DNA from 3 places in the Bacillus sp. NPDC093026 genome. Region 3 is predicted to be linked to each of the others. Evidence: predicted binding sites of a transcription regulator. Region 3 holds the regulator's gene; each other region holds the start of a gene.

Region 1 (5,343 bases), on a different contig from region 3:
TTCTGCCAATTCGGTCGGAAATGTAGCCACCGTAAAAGCTCGCAACGATTCCAATGAGCGAGCTGACAGCAATGATGAATCCCGCAGAAGAGGCTGTTGCCCCTTTGACTTGTGTCAAATAAACGGCTAAAAATGGGATGCTCATGGATGTCGCCATTCGGCCGAATATGGTGCCGATAATGATCGTCCAGCTTAGTGGATGTAAAGTACGTAAGTTATTTTTCATCCTGTTTCTCCCCTGAGTTTGTAAGATGTTCCAATCATACATGAAAAATTGTGTAAATTAAATACACAATTTAATGTAGGAAACAAAGTCATGTGGCAAGAAATTCATAGAGAACTTCCTTAATATGATTGTACATCTTCTTTTGGTACATCCTTTTGCCGATTTTTAAGGTCACGCTGAGCATTGATTTTTCAGAAGGCTAAACAGGTGGTTTTCCACACATTGCCGTAAGCCCTGATCGAGCATTTTTTCAAGCAATCTTTCATCCATTTTGATTTTCCTTTTATTTTACAAATCAAGACAGTCTGCTCTTGATTCAATCGCTACAATTTGCTGCAAGGAAAGCTCCAGAACATCTTCATCATTCACCATTTTCACGCGCTTGGTTTCATAATGAATGGCTTTGACCCATCCCCAAAACTGCGCTTTAATGCCTGAAGATACATATGTAATGGAAATCGCTTGATCCTCGGTAATCGACTGCATCATAAGAAAATTCATGTCCTCGAGCTGATCAGCACTTAGCGGCAGGGGGACGTATTCTTTTTTCTTTCGTTTTTGAGCAAGTAGCTGTTCTCGATGCTCTGGCAGCATCATTCGGCTTGATTCCCACATGATGTTGTATCCTGGTGTTAGTTTATTGGGATTCATGGTTATTCACCTCCGCTATTTATAATGACCGCCAATTTTCTCAGCACGGTGATAAGCTTGCCCAGCGGTTGTCAGTGACGAAGCGTGCAGTAATGAAGCAGGTCCGTATTTGAAATGAATCTCATCAAATACTTTGCTTAGTTTGTCTTTTTTTAGATGATGATCAAATAAAGTCAGCTGATATTCATTGTCAGGCTTGAGTTGAGAGAGGGTGATGCCGACACGACGAATGGGCTGACCATCCCAGTGCTGCTGACACAATTGAATGGCTGCCTCTGCAATATCTACCCCGTACTGGGTGGGAGAGTGGAGTTTGATTTGTCTGTGAAATCCTGTAGGATGCGAAAAATCAGCTCCTCTTACACCGACAGAGACCGTCTGTCCAAGATAGTGCTTAAAACGTGCACGTCTTGCCACCTCTTCACTCAATTCAAGGAGTGCCACTTTGATCTCCTCAAAGGATGAATAATCATGCGGCAAGGTCATGTGATGTCCAATCGCTTTTTGCTGATCATGTGTATGAACGGTTACAGGAGAAGGATCGTGGCCTAAAGCTGTCCGCTGCAAAAGTTCTCCATTAATGCCCCAGCGTTTTTTTAACCGGTCTAATGGATAAGTGGCCAGCGTACCGATTGTGCTGATGCCCATTCGTTTTAGATGATGTTCCATTCGTTTGCCAACTCCAAATAATTTTCCGATCGGAAGCGGCCATAAATCAGCAGCGATTCGATCTGAACTGAGCTCATAAATACCTGATGTATTCTTTTTAGCAAAATGGTCACAAGCCATTTTAGCGAGTACTTTATTAGGACCGATGCCAACACGTGCATAAATGCCGGTCTGATTCATAATGGTCGTCTGTATGTTTTGAGCGATATCGCGGGGAGAGCCCAATAATGTGAGACTGCCAGTAATATCAAGAAACTGCTCATCAATTGAATAGGGCTCAACAAGGTCTGTGTATTGCTCAAGCAGTTCTGTAATCATGACAGATACATCAAGATAACGCTGCATACGGGGACGAACCACAACTGCTTCGGGACATTTCTCTTGTGCTTCCCATAATCTTGATGCATTTTGTACGCCTCGTTTCTTGGCGAGAGGGCATGCTGCAAGCACAACCCCACTTCGCCGCTTTGGATCTCCTGAGACAATGAGTGGCACATGCTCCAAGTGAGGAGCTTCTATCTTCTCTACTGATGCATAAAATGACTGCATATCGACAAGTAGAATTGCTCTTTCATTCATTGCTTTCCACCTCTAAGAACGTATGTTCGTTTTTATTGTAACCAATAGAAGGTGAAATAGATACTGGTAAATCATTCATATCTTTGAGAGCTTGATGGTGAAATGGAAAATGAAGGAGTGATACCATAAATGGTGGATGGGAAGGTATTGTGCTCACGATTGAAACGACGAAATTTTCTAATGGAAAAATAGAGTAAATATGACAGAAGCTGAATCATAAGCGATTTCGTTTATGATTCAGCTTTTTTCTGTACTTTTGATAGTAGAAGGAACTCAAAAGACGAAGTGTCTCACACTTCGTCTACGCAAATTAAATGTAATCTCAGGTATGTGCCATGGTGTGGAAGGTTTGAAGCGGTTCAGAGCGCAAACGGTAAGCTGTGAGTTTTTTCTTTGGCTTATGGGTATACTGCCGAACCACATCCACATGGTCATCGTAATGAAACAAATAAAGGGTCACATCCTGCTTGCCAAGCTTCGTTTGCATTATAAGCGGTGTCGGCCCGTCATTCGGTTGCAGAAAACGCTTTTCATCTCCAGGATAAATATAGTAGCGTTCAATAAAGATCGCTTCATTAAAATGTCGAATAATTTCAGATTTTTGTTGATCGCCTATCGGGCGACCTTGAAAAGTTATGTTTGTTTGATCACCTGTTACTTTTGCATGCACCGCAAAACGACTGAGCAGGCGTTCAACAACACCAGAAGGCAGCGAGGTGACAAGCAGCTTCAAAAGACTAAACACAACAAGCGAACTAACGACCCAAACCAATATCATCATCTCCAATAAACACATTTCTAACCCTTTCCATACGAACCATCTTACCATACGAAAGAGTGAAACTTTTGCACAAAAAGTGAACTTTTTGAAATAAGTGTGAAGATTTGAAAGGAGATGGCGGCTGAAAGAACAGAGATCCCTCAAACTTTAAACTTAGGGGGCTTTCAGTCTGTCTTTACAAATAATTGATCGGACAGGTAGACTATTGAAACAATCGCTTTTTTGTGAAAAAAAAAAGAGCGGTAAAGCCAAAAATGAAAAGGAGCGAAGTCATCAGATACGTCAAGTGAAGCCATCAGATTTTTACGCTGTCACATCTGTCATTCAAAGCTGGTGGAGAGGCAGAGATTTGCGTGAAAAACTGCCAAAGCGATTTTTTGAACATTTTCAGCAAACAAGTTTTGTCGTCGTTGAAAAAGGAACTGATCGGCTTTTTAGTCGTTTTTCTATCACAATCTCATTCAGATGAAGATTCACTTTGTTGGAGTACATCCAGACCACCGCAAACTAAAGATCGACAAAATCCTCTATCAAGTGTTTTATGAAGCTACTAAAAAGGAAGGAGGAACAACGATAAAGGCTGTAACAGCGCCGAGCAATAAAGTCTGATCGAGAATTGGCATAGTTCATGAGAATGTTTAATTGATGATTGATATGTTACAATATAATAATCAACGAAAAAAGGATGTTCGTCATGTATATTCAAATAACAGAGTCGGCAGCATCATTTATAGAAAAACGACAAGCAGAACATGAAACAAACGAACTGCTTCTTCGCTATGATTCAGATGGATGCGGCTGTGCGGTAAGCGGTGTACCAATGATTTGGCTCACAAGTGAAAGAACAGGTGAGTGGGAAGAGCTCAAGCATAATCAATCATTTAAGCTGTATATACACACAGCACAAAAGGTATTTTTTGATGATAAAATGACGATTGATTTTAATGAAAAAGCCAATACACTCATGTTGAAAAGTCCTCAACAAATACTCAGCCCGAGAATGGGTATACTTGTAAAGTAAGGTGGAAATGTAGTGGATCAAAAGCTAAAAGTGATACAAAATACGGCACAGAATAAAACGTGGGTGTCGTTTTTAAATAACAATCATCCCTATAGCCTTTTGCACTGGTCAATAGGTGGAATGGATTCAGTCAAAAAGGATGTTTGGCTCCTTCAAGATGAAGTCACATTTGAAACGGAAGAATTTCCAACGCTCGAATTAGCAGTAAATTGGATTAAAGAGAATATGGAACAAGTGACAGATGTTTTATAAAAGCCCTTTATTGAAAAGGGTTTTTTCGTACGCTTATGATCTCATCAAACAAGAAGACTGTCTAATTTGAAAAATGATCTTATTAAACGACAAAAAACTGTTTTCATATGACATTTTGACAAAATGAAAAGATAGTAATGAAACGAATAGAGGCTGTAAATGCCGAAAAATAGGCAATGGAAACGTTTATTGCGGGATACCGAAAACTTTGCAAAAAATGACTTTTCATATTTTTCCATTCGAGGAAATATGATAGAATACAACATGTATCGTCGTATATGAGGAGGGAGGTGCTAAATGAATTGAAGCTCAAGCTGTCATCGCCTCAGGTTGGAATCAAAATTAACGAATGGTATAGGCAGATTTGTGGATTTCATGTCATGAAAGCAGAGAGGTTGAAGGCCGAAATCGAGCAGGAAATTCTTGAGATGGAACAGGATCAAAACCTGTTACTGTTTTACCAGCTAATGGATTTTCGCCATAAGGTCATGCTTGAATATTTTGAACCGGCAAAAAAAGCCTCGAATGATGAAGAAATTAAGAAGCTTCTAGAAATGATACAAAATTCGCAAACGAAATTAACGGATATGCTTGAATACTATGTTCATTTTTTCAGAGGAATGTTTGAATTTGAACAAAGAAATTATTTGAGTGCCATTGCTTATTACCGTTCAGCAGAAAAAAAGCTCAATCTGATATCAGATGATATAGAGAGAGCGGAATTTTATTTTAAATTAGCAGAAATATACTACCACATGAAACAAACCCACTTTTCGATGCACTATGCTTTGCAAGCGTTAGATACGTATTCGGCCTACAGGACGTACACGCTAAGAATCATCCATTGTGAATTTGTCATTGGTGCAAACTATGATGATTTGAAATGTTATGATCATGCATTGCCCTACTTTAAAAATGCTCTTAAGCGAGCACGCTCAATTGGAAATCCCCGAGTAATAGGTTCGGCCCTTTTCAACTTAGGTAACTGCTATTACCAAATGAATGACCTTGTTACGGCAAGTCGTTATCTGAAGTATTCTCTTGAAGTGTTTGAAAAGGAGAATTTAACCCACCTGAATCGCTCTTTAGACCCATTATTTATGCTGACACAAATCCTGTTTAAACAAAAACAAAAAGAAGAGTCGTTAACCCTCTATCAAAAAG
Region 2 (5,343 bases), on a different contig from region 3:
AAGAGATTCAACGTACCGGCGCTGACCTTCCGCATAAATGGTATCAAAGGCGAGCGACGATTTCCCTGAACCAGACAAACCCGTAATGACAACCAGCTGGTCACGCGGGATATTGACATCAATATTTTTAAGGTTGTGCGCTCTTGCACCTTTCACCTCTATTCGTTCCATAGCCATCAGGCAATCATCCTTCCGCTTTTAGCTCTAGCAATAAATCTCTTAATTCTGCTGCTTTTTCAAAATCAAGCGCTTTTGCTGCATCTTTCATTTCCATTTCGACTTTTTCGATCACTTTTTCTCGTTCTTTTTTGCTCATTTTCGAGAGCTTTGGTGCTGCTTTTGTTTCATATTCTTCCGATTCTTCATGAACAATCGTTGCCTTAATGACATCTCTAATCTTCTTGTGAATGGTTTGTGGTGTAATCCCACACTTTTCGTTATACGCTTCCTGCTGCTCTCGTCTTCGTTTCGTTTCTTGAATTGCAATCTCCATGGATTTCGTTATATTGTCAGCATACATAATGACTCGGCCTTCTGAATTTCTCGCTGCACGTCCGATCGTTTGGATTAGTGATCTTTCAGAACGCAAAAAGCCTTCCTTATCTGCATCTAAAATTGCCACAAGCGAAACCTCAGGAATATCTAATCCTTCACGCAGAAGATTAATACCGATCAGTACATCAAATTTACCAAGACGCAAATCGCGAATAATCTCAATTCGTTCAAGTGTCTTAATTTCTGAATGTAAATAATTGACCTTAATCCCAATTTCCTTTAAGTAATCTGTCAGATCTTCAGACATTTTCTTCGTCAAGGTGGTCACAAGCACTCGCTCATTTTTTTCAACCCTTGCATGAATTTCGCCAATTAAATCATCAATTTGTCCTTCAATTGGACGAACTTCAATCACCGGATCAAGCAAACCAGTTGGGCGAATAATTTGCTCCACGACTTCTGGTGTCTTCTCAAGCTCATATGGTCCTGGCGTTGCAGATACATACACAATATGGTTAATGTGCTTTTCAAATTCATCAAAGGTTAATGGTCTATTATCAAGTGCTGACGGCAGACGGAATCCGTGATCAACCAACACTTGTTTTCTAGCCTGGTCTCCATTGTACATCGCCCGAATTTGCGGTATTGTTACGTGTGACTCATCGACTACAATCATAAAGTCATCTGGGAAATAATCAAGCAATGTATATGGAGTTGACCCAGGAGGACGTAATGTCAGATGTCTTGAATAATTTTCAATTCCAGAACAAAATCCCATCTCTCTCATCATCTCAAGGTCGTATCTTGTCCGCTGTTCAAGGCGCTGCGCTTCAAGCAATTTGCCGTTTTCTCGAAGCTTTTCAAGCTGCTCCTCTAGCTCTTTTTCAATATTGATAATGGCTTTTTCCATTTTTTCTTCTCTTGTGACGAAGTGAGATGCTGGAAAAATAGCGACATGTTCACGATCCCCTAGTATTTCACCAGTCAGTGCATCCACTTCACGAATACGTTCGATTTCATCACCGAAAAACTCCACTCTAATACAATGTTCATCTCGTGAAGCAGGAAAAATTTCAACAACGTCGCCTCGTACCCGGAAGGTTCCACGCTGAAAATCTATATCATTACGAGAATACTGAATATCAACAAGTTTGCGCAGCAACTGATTACGTTCAATTTCCATTTCTGTACGCAATGACAACACAAGCTCCCGATACTCTTCTGGCGAACCTAAACCGTAAATACAGGACACACTGGCAATAATGATGACATCCTTCCGCTCAAATAACGAGGATGTTGCGGAGTGTCTAAGCTTATCAATCTCATCATTTATGCTTGCATCCTTTTCAATAAATGTATCTGTCTGAGGCACATAAGCCTCAGGCTGGTAGTAGTCATAGTAACTAACAAAATATTCAACAGCATTATTCGGAAAGAAATCCTTGAATTCACTGTACAACTGGCCGGCAAGTGTCTTATTATGAGCAATGACAAGTGTCGGCTTGTTCACTTCTTGTATGAGATTTGATACAGTAAACGTCTTTCCCGTACCTGTAGCACCTAACAGCGTTTGATGCTGTTTCCCCTGCCGAATTCCCTCCACGAGCTGTTCAATCGCTTTCGGCTGATCTCCTTGGGGCTGATAGTTAGAAACTAATTCAAAGCGGTCACTCACATCAAAGCCTCCATTCGTTACGAAATCTATCTAATGAATATATTATCATAAAAGAACACAAAAATACGAACTAAAGTTCGTGTCCGAGTTGATTTTTATTTCCAATGAAATATTCCCCTTTTCTACCAATGTAAATGGCCCTCGAAAGGAACTTTCCTTCCAGTATGGAACAAGATGGAGCGAGATATTCCAACAGCAGACAGGAAGCGAAAAAAATAAAGCCGTACTTACTTAATAGTAAGCACAGCTTCCTTTTTAAAAAGGACACACTCCTCATGTACTTCGGCATCAATATCACAAATGATTTTTTTCAGCCTTCTCTCTCTTTTCAATTTCTTTTTTAGCCATAAACAATGCGCCAGCTACTAAAGAAATAATATCTAACCCTACGATAAAGTAGGTCTCTGTATAACCTTTCATATACGAGGCAAATAAAAGCGCTGCTGTTAAAGCAATGCCAACATAGTGATTATAAGTAGCCTTTGAAAATAAAATAACGAGCAGGAAAGGAAAAACAAGAGCAAATATGGCTTTTGTAATCACAAAAATCCTCCCTCTACTATGGTCTACTTCTTTGATTATAGTAAAGATTGACATAATGAACAATTCATCGTTTGCGATTTCACGTTTTTTGAAGACCTTTGATGCATGAATAGGGCACCTCCGTTCTACATTCATCTAGGGAGGAGGAAGCTTTGTTCATTTCCACCACTGTATGCTAAGAAGCTCACTCCGAGCAGATCTTGAACATGATTTTTTGAAGATAAAAAAATGCAATATCAGTATTCAATTATTGAATTTTAACTACAAATTCACTCCATTTCTTCATCCAAAATCTTCTTTTAATATCTTCCAGCATTGATAACTTCGATTTTTTTTCACAATTTTTGTGGTATGCTTTTTGAAAATAGAGGACGCAAAGGAGGAGAAGGATGAAACGTGTGAAATATTACTTGATCTACTTGTTAGCTCTGCTGATTTTCATAACAGGCTGTGGAAAAGACCAGCAATTCACACCACCTAGCAGCTCTCAATCGATCGCTGTTGTCTCACAATTGAAAAAAGCATCCTTTTCAATTATCGATTTGCAAAAGAGTAAGATTGTCTCTTCCGTTCATTTAAAACACCCACTGACTGACTTCATTCAAATCAACAATGATCTGATGATTGCAACAAGTAAAGAAGATCAATCTCTCATTGAAATTAACTTAAAAAAGGGAACAGCAACGGATTATATGAATATGAAAGAAGGGCTGACTTCACTTACATACGATTCTACATCGCACACCTTGTTTGTAGCAGATTCGGAGAAAAACGTGATTTATTTTATTGACACTCAACTTAAAAAAGTCAAAGCAACGGTGAAAACTGGGAAACTTCCCTCCTCTATGACGCTTTCTCCTTCAGGAACTCTGTTTGTTCTAAATGCTGAAAGTCACACCGTTTCAGTCATAGATACAGAAAAAGAAAAAAATATTCGAACAATCTCTGTGCTGGAACGACCTTCTGGTATTCATTTCGATGGTCATTCAATTTGGGTAGGGGGACACGGCAAACCCGGTAGCTTAAATAAAAGTATCTTCGCTTATGACCCAAAGACAGGTAAACAACAGCGTGAAATCAAACTAGGTGTCATGCCAGTTGCATTTTTTTCAGAGAAGGGTTCTTCCATTTTATATGTATTATGCCACGGAGACCATACGCTCTACAAAGTCGATACTGAGGCGAATAAACAACTTGCTTCTGTTGAAACTGGACAAAATCCAAATTATATAACGGCCGGTGCATCATCAATATACGTGAGTAATTTAGATGATAACTCAATATCAGTTATCGACAAAAACACATTTATGATGAAAAACCGACTGCATATCCCTTCAGGACCCTATGCAATCAAGTTGGAGGAAAAGAAATGAAAGAACAAATGCATATTTTAATAGTAGATGATGAGTTAGATATGCTTGAATTAATTGGCTCCTTTTTGCAGAAACAGGGCTTTCACATCACAAAAGCAAGTAATGGCATTGACGCATTAAATCAACTTGAAAATGAACCCGTTGATCTTATTGTATTGGATATTATGATGCCCAATATGGATGGATTTGAAGTGTGTCAACACATTCGAAAATCATCTCAAATCCCCATTTTGTTTCTAACCGCAAGAAGTAGTGAGGAGGATCGAATTAAAGGTCTTGAAATAGGAGCGGATGATTATATTATGAAACCTTTCAGCCTACGTGAGCTCTCTGCAAGGATTGAAACGACTTTAAGAAGAATTAGAGGACTATCCCTAAAACGAAGCCGAATGCAGATAGGTGAAATTGAAATAGATCAAGATGGAAGACAAGTATACCTTCATCAAAAGCCTATTAATTTAACAAGAAGAGAATATGATTTACTCATGTTTCTTCTGCTCAATCAAGGACAAGTTTTTTCCCGCGAACAGCTCTATCAGAAATTGTGGGAATCTCACTCTTCCAATGGCTCTTTGAGAACAGTGGATACACATATTAAAACATTGAGACTGAAATTAAAGGGCGCTGAACGATATGTGAAGACGGTTTGGGGCGTTGGTTATAAGTTTGAGGAGGACAAATGAAGCCATTATCTATTAAAAAGAAAGTGCTTTTATTCATCCTTGCCGTTATCGTTATTGTTGCAGCCTCAGCTCTGGCACTTACCTATTACTTATATCAACAATTATATATAGATAAACAGATTGAATCCTTAAGTCTACAAGGAAAAAAGCTGGCAGAGGTCTATCACACACACGGCAAAGATACATACTTTGCCGATAGAATCAAATGGGCCAATGAATCAAGTCAAGCAAATATTATTTTTACAGATGACCCAATGGAGCTTTCAAGCGGTATCCCTTTTGACACCAACACAAATGATAATCTCATCACTTTCAAGGAGCGTCAAAAACTGCTCCAAGGGAAAACTGTCGTGTTAATCAGAGAACACCCTCAGTTTCATCAAGATATTCTCGGTATTGCCATCCCTGTTTTTAAAAACAAGAATGATTTGTCCGGTGTGATTTTTCTTTCCATGCCATTGTCTGATGTTTATGAACCCTTTGTACAAATTAGGCTGACACTTGGACTATCTATTTTAAGTATCTTGCTACTTATTTTCTTTATTGGATATAAGAGCTCCAATCAAGTTGTGAG
Region 3 (5,343 bases):
ATTAATGGAGATTCTGATTTCTTTCTTTTTTTAATTTTTCAGGTGTGACATCGTTTCCTTCTGGGTCAACGATTTTCACGGTTTTGAGTGTATTTTTCATAGAAGAACGAAAAGCTTTTAAATATTCTTCTCTTAATTGCTTTTGTTCTGTTTTTTCATCTTCTGATAAACCGGTCTCTTTCGACTTTTTTGAAAGCTCATTAATCCTTGCAAGCTGTTCTTTAGAAATCATATTAAACTCCTTTAAAACATTTTCTCTACATACTACTAAATATCTTTCTTTTTTACAACAAAACACACTTTAAGTTGAAAGACCCTTTTCATATTCTTGATACCTTCGATGCACCGTTGCCTTTGAAATATCAAAACCGAGCCCTTGAAGAGTGGCGGCAATTTCGGCGAAAGTCATTTTATTTTTTCTTAATCGAACAATTTCTGATATCGGAACTTCAATACGTTCACGCCCAGGCGCTTGTTCGCGGTGTTTCAAATTAAGCGCGGGTTGGTATCCGCGTTCAACAGCTCTTTTCATTCCCCGCTTAATTTTCAGGTTATGAATTTTTCGTTGATATTCTTCAACAATTCCTACAATTTCAATGACCATTTCATCCGCTTCTGAAAGCTCAAGTTCTCCTCTATGCAAGGCGCTATATACCTTTACTTTCTCTTTAAATAGACAATGAAGAAGCGCAATTTTTGCTTGTCCTCTTCCTAGGCGTGTCTCATCTTGAATTAAAACGGCATCTATTGACTGCTCTTTAATCGTTGCAAGCATATCAAAAACACCATCACGGTCTAGATCATATCCGCTTGCTTTCTCTTTAATGACTTTGACGACATTCATTTGATGCATAGCAGCTAACGCTAGAAGTTCTTCTTCTTGTCTCATGAGTGAGGTTTCTTGTTCTTCTTTAACGGTACTCACTCTCGCATAAATCAGTGCGTTCATGTCTTCAATCGACCTTTCTATTGTACTGTTGCAAGTTCGTATACGGCAGGATGCTCTTTTTTGACAGGTATCACAAGGATTTCTCCTGGCTGAATGTCAGTTGAAGCAAGATTGTTGTGTTCAGTTACCCAGTCAATAAACGCATTTTTATCGATTGATTTGCTGTCGTTTACTTGATCGGCAATGCCCCAAAGAGTATCACCTGATTGAACTTCTATTTTAACATATTGATTTGTATCATTATGGCTTGTGACTGCAATAAGTGAGAGAAATATGCCCACGATAAACGAGAATAGCCCAACAAAAATAATAGATTCTTTTAAACTCATCATTTCATCTCTCCTAACAGAATGTGCGTTCGCTCTGATTGTCACTTATTATAGATGCGAACAAACGTTTCTGTCAATCGTTTTTTCGAACCTATGTTTGTACTGTTAGGAAAAACATGCTATAATTTCTTTAAAATTGACGTTTTGAGGTGCAAAAGATGACGAAGCTATCAAAAAGACAACTCGATATCCTGAAATTCATCAAAGAAGAAGTAAAAAGCAAGGGTTATCCTCCATCTGTTCGCGAGATAGGTGAAGCTGTCGGTCTAGCATCTAGTTCAACGGTCCATGGACATTTAGCTAGATTAGAAACAAAAGGTTTCATTAGAAGAGATCCTACTAAACCTAGAGCAATTGAAGTACTAGATGAAGAGGAAATGAATATTCCAAAGAGTGCTGTAATGAATGTTCCTATTATCGGAAAAGTAACAGCGGGCCTGCCCATCACTGCTGTTGAGAATGTAGAAGAATACTTTCCTCTTCCTGAGACATTTGCAGCTCCAGATGAACAAGTATTTATGCTTGAAATTATGGGAGAAAGTATGATTGATGCTGGGATTTTAGACAAGGACTATGTCATTGTGCGCCAGCAAAGTACAGCCAATAATGGAGACATTGTAGTAGCCATGACAGAAGAAGATGAAGCAACTGTCAAACGCTTTTACAAAGAAGACACGCACTTTAGATTACAACCAGAGAACCCGTCTATGGAACCAATTATATTACAGAATGTCAGAATACTAGGAAAAGTAATTGGAGTATTTAGAAATATTCATTAAAAAAAGCCGGCATTTCATTGAACTGACTTAGTCATCTGAGACAAGAATAAAACACCTTTTTAGGCTACCAAAACATCGAATTCTATCGGTGTATGGTAGCCTCATTTGTTTGGATCCGTTCTTCATTGTGATATCTCATTAAACGTGTCTACACGTTTATTCACTTCGCCAAAGGTGTTTTATAGAGATTCATAAATGTAGGTCAGTCTAATTAACTGTTGATGAGAACTGGCTTTTTCTTTTTTTATGAACAAGAATAAGCGAGAATACTTGAGCTAGGGAAAGAACCAAATGTAAAGTTCGGCCATATAAAACCAGTTGTACGACCAAATGGCTGTGAAGAAAGAACATACATTAAAAACACCTGACCATTTCGAAGGAACACAATGGTCCATCGTCTATTACATCCAGCAGCAAATTGAACCGTTTGCTGCCCACCGCTTACACTTTGTTGTGAAATGAGTGGCTGCATACTTTGAGGCTGTGAGACCGCTTGTTGATACTGCGCAAGAATATTCTGTGAGGGAGCTGGCGGAGGTGACTGTCCTCCCAGACCTTGCCCTGCACCAATACCTCCTCCTCCAATTGGTAAGACAGGAAACCCTCCTACTTGAGGTATGGGTAACGAAGGCAACCCAAGAACCTGTCTGTCAGATGCGTATCCATTCCATAAACTGTGATACGGATTATACATTCTTAACACCACTTTCTTAGACATTCATCACGACAGTATATGTGATAAACCAAAAGCGTGCTAATGGTCAAAACAAAAATCTTTTCAAAAGATGTTTTATTCTACTTTAGAACGGTTAAATACGAAGTAAGAATAAAAAATGAAAACTTTCTCTCTTTCTTATACGTTATATAGATAGAAAGAAAAATGAAAAAAACATTTAGATTTAATACTTGTCATATCACTGTAATTATTGTAACATTTGTAACATAAGAAGTTTTCATTCGAAAAGGAGGCAACCGCCTTGAAAAAATTATTTGTCTTTTTAACTGCTGTTATGCTGATGATCTCTTTACAAACAACTACACTGGCCGCTTCCAAAAAACCAGCCGATTTGACGAATAAAGAAGCGTTACATATTGCACTTAATGCAAGGGAACACTTTTGGAGTGCTATGTCAGGTTACAAAATCACTGAACATCCGGACTATACATTAAAAACATTTACTTATAAAGGCATGACTTACAACTACCTTTCTAAAACATTTGATACAAAGAAAAAACTAAACAGCTACTTATCACAAGTTTTCACCAAAAAAGCCATCACTCACGGTTTAAGTGACTATCAGTTCATTGTTCATCAAGGTAAAATGGCTGTTCCAGTCGGTGATGGTGACAACTTGCTAAACTGGGATAAAGCAACTCCTAAACTTGTATCTAAGAAAAACACAATTCGCACATATGAATTCACAGTACCGACTCTTGATGGACGCAAAGTAAAACGCACTGTTACTTATGAAAAAGTACAAAAACACTGGAAAGTAACAAAGATTGATGCTGTGATATAAAAAGCAGACCTTCTAAGAGGTCTGTTTTTTTTATATTGGTGAGCGATAAAGTACGAAATTCATAAAAAGGATGTTCAAACTGAACAGTTATTTGAACGCTTTTAATTCATGAAATCGTCGTTCAATACCAATTAAATGATGTGATGATATGAGAGCGAAGATTTGATGAGCAATCTAATAAATCAATGTCTAAATGCTACTTTTTGTGCACACTGTATGGAGTTGCGGTAACTGCTGTGAGTGCCGCAAATAATTACGTCTCGCCAGTTTGATGTTCTTTCAAGTAAACGAGTAGAAGATATCACCTTTCCGTCAGATGTCACCCTGTCATAATCAGACGTAGATGTGACGTGTGCAAATGAAATGAGAGAATTACAAAATATGTCATTTTTAAATTAGGTGTTTTGCATCTTTTCACCAGTCAATTATTTCACTATGAAACCATCAAAAAAACCGTCACACTTCTCAATTGACGGTTTTTCCCCTTCTTGTTAGCTCCATACATCTTTTACATATCTATATTCATTCGTAAGAGATGTCAGCCAATTTTCAGCTTCTTCTTTTGAACACTGCTTCACAGTTTGGTAAATCTCTATAATCGTGTTTTCTACATCAGGAGCCATGACTTTTCCATCCCCGCAAATGTACATATATCCACCTTGATCAAGTAAATGAATGAGCATTTCTCCATCTTCTTTGATCAAATCCTGAACATACACTTTATGGTCCTCGTAACGAGAGTAAGCCCGGTGGATGCTGACAGCTCCTTTTTGTTCTGCGAGCTGCAGTTCTTCATCATACAGAGCATCTTCATTTGGGTGGCGGCAGCCAAAGTATAGATGTGCTTCACCTAGTTGTTTTCCTTCATTTAGCAATTGTTCTCTTGCCTGAATAAACCCTCTAAATGGCGCAACTCCTGTTCCTGGTCCGATCATGATCATAGGAATTTCTGGTGCAGGCGGTAAATGGAAGCCTGCCTGCGCCGCATGCAGGAAGCAAGCTACTTCTTCCCCTTCTTTTACTCCACATAAATAGTTTGATGCCACTCCAGCAAATTCCCCTCGGCCACTCCAAGCATCACCTTTAACAACTGCTACTGTGATACTGACTAATTGTTCGTCTACCTTTGGTGAGCTAGAAATTGAATAATAACGAGGTTTCAACCCTGGTAAAAGTGACAAGAAATGCACAAATGGCAGTTCACATGCTTCATATTGTTCTAATAAATCAAGCATTGTCACTCGTTTCTTTAAAACTTCTTCTTGATAAAATTCTCCAGCCATCTGCTCTAGCTCAATACGATGAGGTGGACATACCGTATGTTTTGCGAGTTCTCTTAGTTGCGTACGTGTCGCCGGCTCTTGAAGCTCTACATGTGATGCTAGTAAATCACTGATTTGAATCGCCTGATCTAGTGGTAAATGACTCATCTCTTTTTCAGATGACAGCTTAATGTGCTGTGCCGGTTCTAACTTAAATCGTTTGATCACACGATGCACTAGCGCATCACTATTTTTAGGCAATATACCGATGTGATCCCCTTCCTTATATTGTTTACCTCGAGGTAATTTCAGTTCAATATGCCGTGTTTGACGCGGGCTTTTTTCAGATTGCAACTCTTCATTTTTTAACACAACAGCTGAAAAAGCACCATACGATTTGGCTACAGGGCGTTCCAATAGTTCATTCGTATATGCAAATGAAAGATTTGGCTTTTCTTGGCTTTTCTCTTGCAAAGTCAATGCAAATTCTCTAGCAAGCTCTTC

What was found. Region 3 encodes LexA, which represses DNA repair genes until DNA is damaged. Its sites were predicted from a motif close to CGAACATATGTTCG; they were not measured.
Region 1: a site for LexA is predicted at 2,141-2,154, ahead of ACIQCE_RS09930 (DNA polymerase IV). Genes of this name have one in related genera too.
Region 2: a site for LexA is predicted at 2,237-2,250, ahead of uvrB (excinuclease ABC subunit UvrB). Genes of this name have one in related genera too.

Annotation. Positions count from the first base shown of each region.
Region 1 covers NZ_JBIVPN010000003.1:177,976-183,318, forward strand. The annotation lists gene ACIQCE_RS09920 (MDR family MFS transporter) at 1-226, opposite strand, end outside; gene ACIQCE_RS09925 (YolD-like family protein) at 515-877, opposite strand; gene ACIQCE_RS09930 (DNA polymerase IV) at 893-2,125, opposite strand; gene ACIQCE_RS09935 (YfmQ family protein) at 2,448-2,897, opposite strand; gene ACIQCE_RS09940 (hypothetical protein) at 3,112-3,375, shown strand; gene ACIQCE_RS09945 (iron-sulfur cluster biosynthesis family protein) at 3,601-3,927, shown strand; gene ACIQCE_RS09950 (YqkC family protein) at 3,940-4,179, shown strand; partial or broken gene ACIQCE_RS09955 (response regulator aspartate phosphatase) at 4,482-5,343, shown strand, end outside.
Region 2 covers NZ_JBIVPN010000002.1:457,686-463,028, reverse strand. The annotation lists gene uvrA (excinuclease ABC subunit UvrA) at 1-177, opposite strand, end outside; gene uvrB (excinuclease ABC subunit UvrB) at 185-2,170, opposite strand; gene ACIQCE_RS07235 (CsbA family protein) at 2,465-2,713, opposite strand; gene ACIQCE_RS07230 (YncE family protein) at 3,103-4,086, shown strand; gene ACIQCE_RS07225 (response regulator transcription factor) at 4,083-4,769, shown strand; gene ACIQCE_RS07220 (sensor histidine kinase) at 4,766-5,343, shown strand, end outside.
Region 3 covers NZ_JBIVPN010000001.1:176,961-182,303, forward strand. The annotation lists gene ACIQCE_RS00910 (DUF896 domain-containing protein) at 2-232, opposite strand; gene ACIQCE_RS00915 (YneB family resolvase-like protein) at 302-949, opposite strand; gene yneA (cell division suppressor protein YneA) at 967-1,278, opposite strand; gene lexA (transcriptional repressor LexA) at 1,437-2,057, shown strand; gene ACIQCE_RS00930 (hypothetical protein) at 2,302-2,751, opposite strand; gene ACIQCE_RS00935 (IseA DL-endopeptidase inhibitor family protein) at 3,035-3,577, shown strand; gene ACIQCE_RS00940 (bifunctional cytochrome P450/NADPH--P450 reductase) at 4,069-5,343, opposite strand, start outside.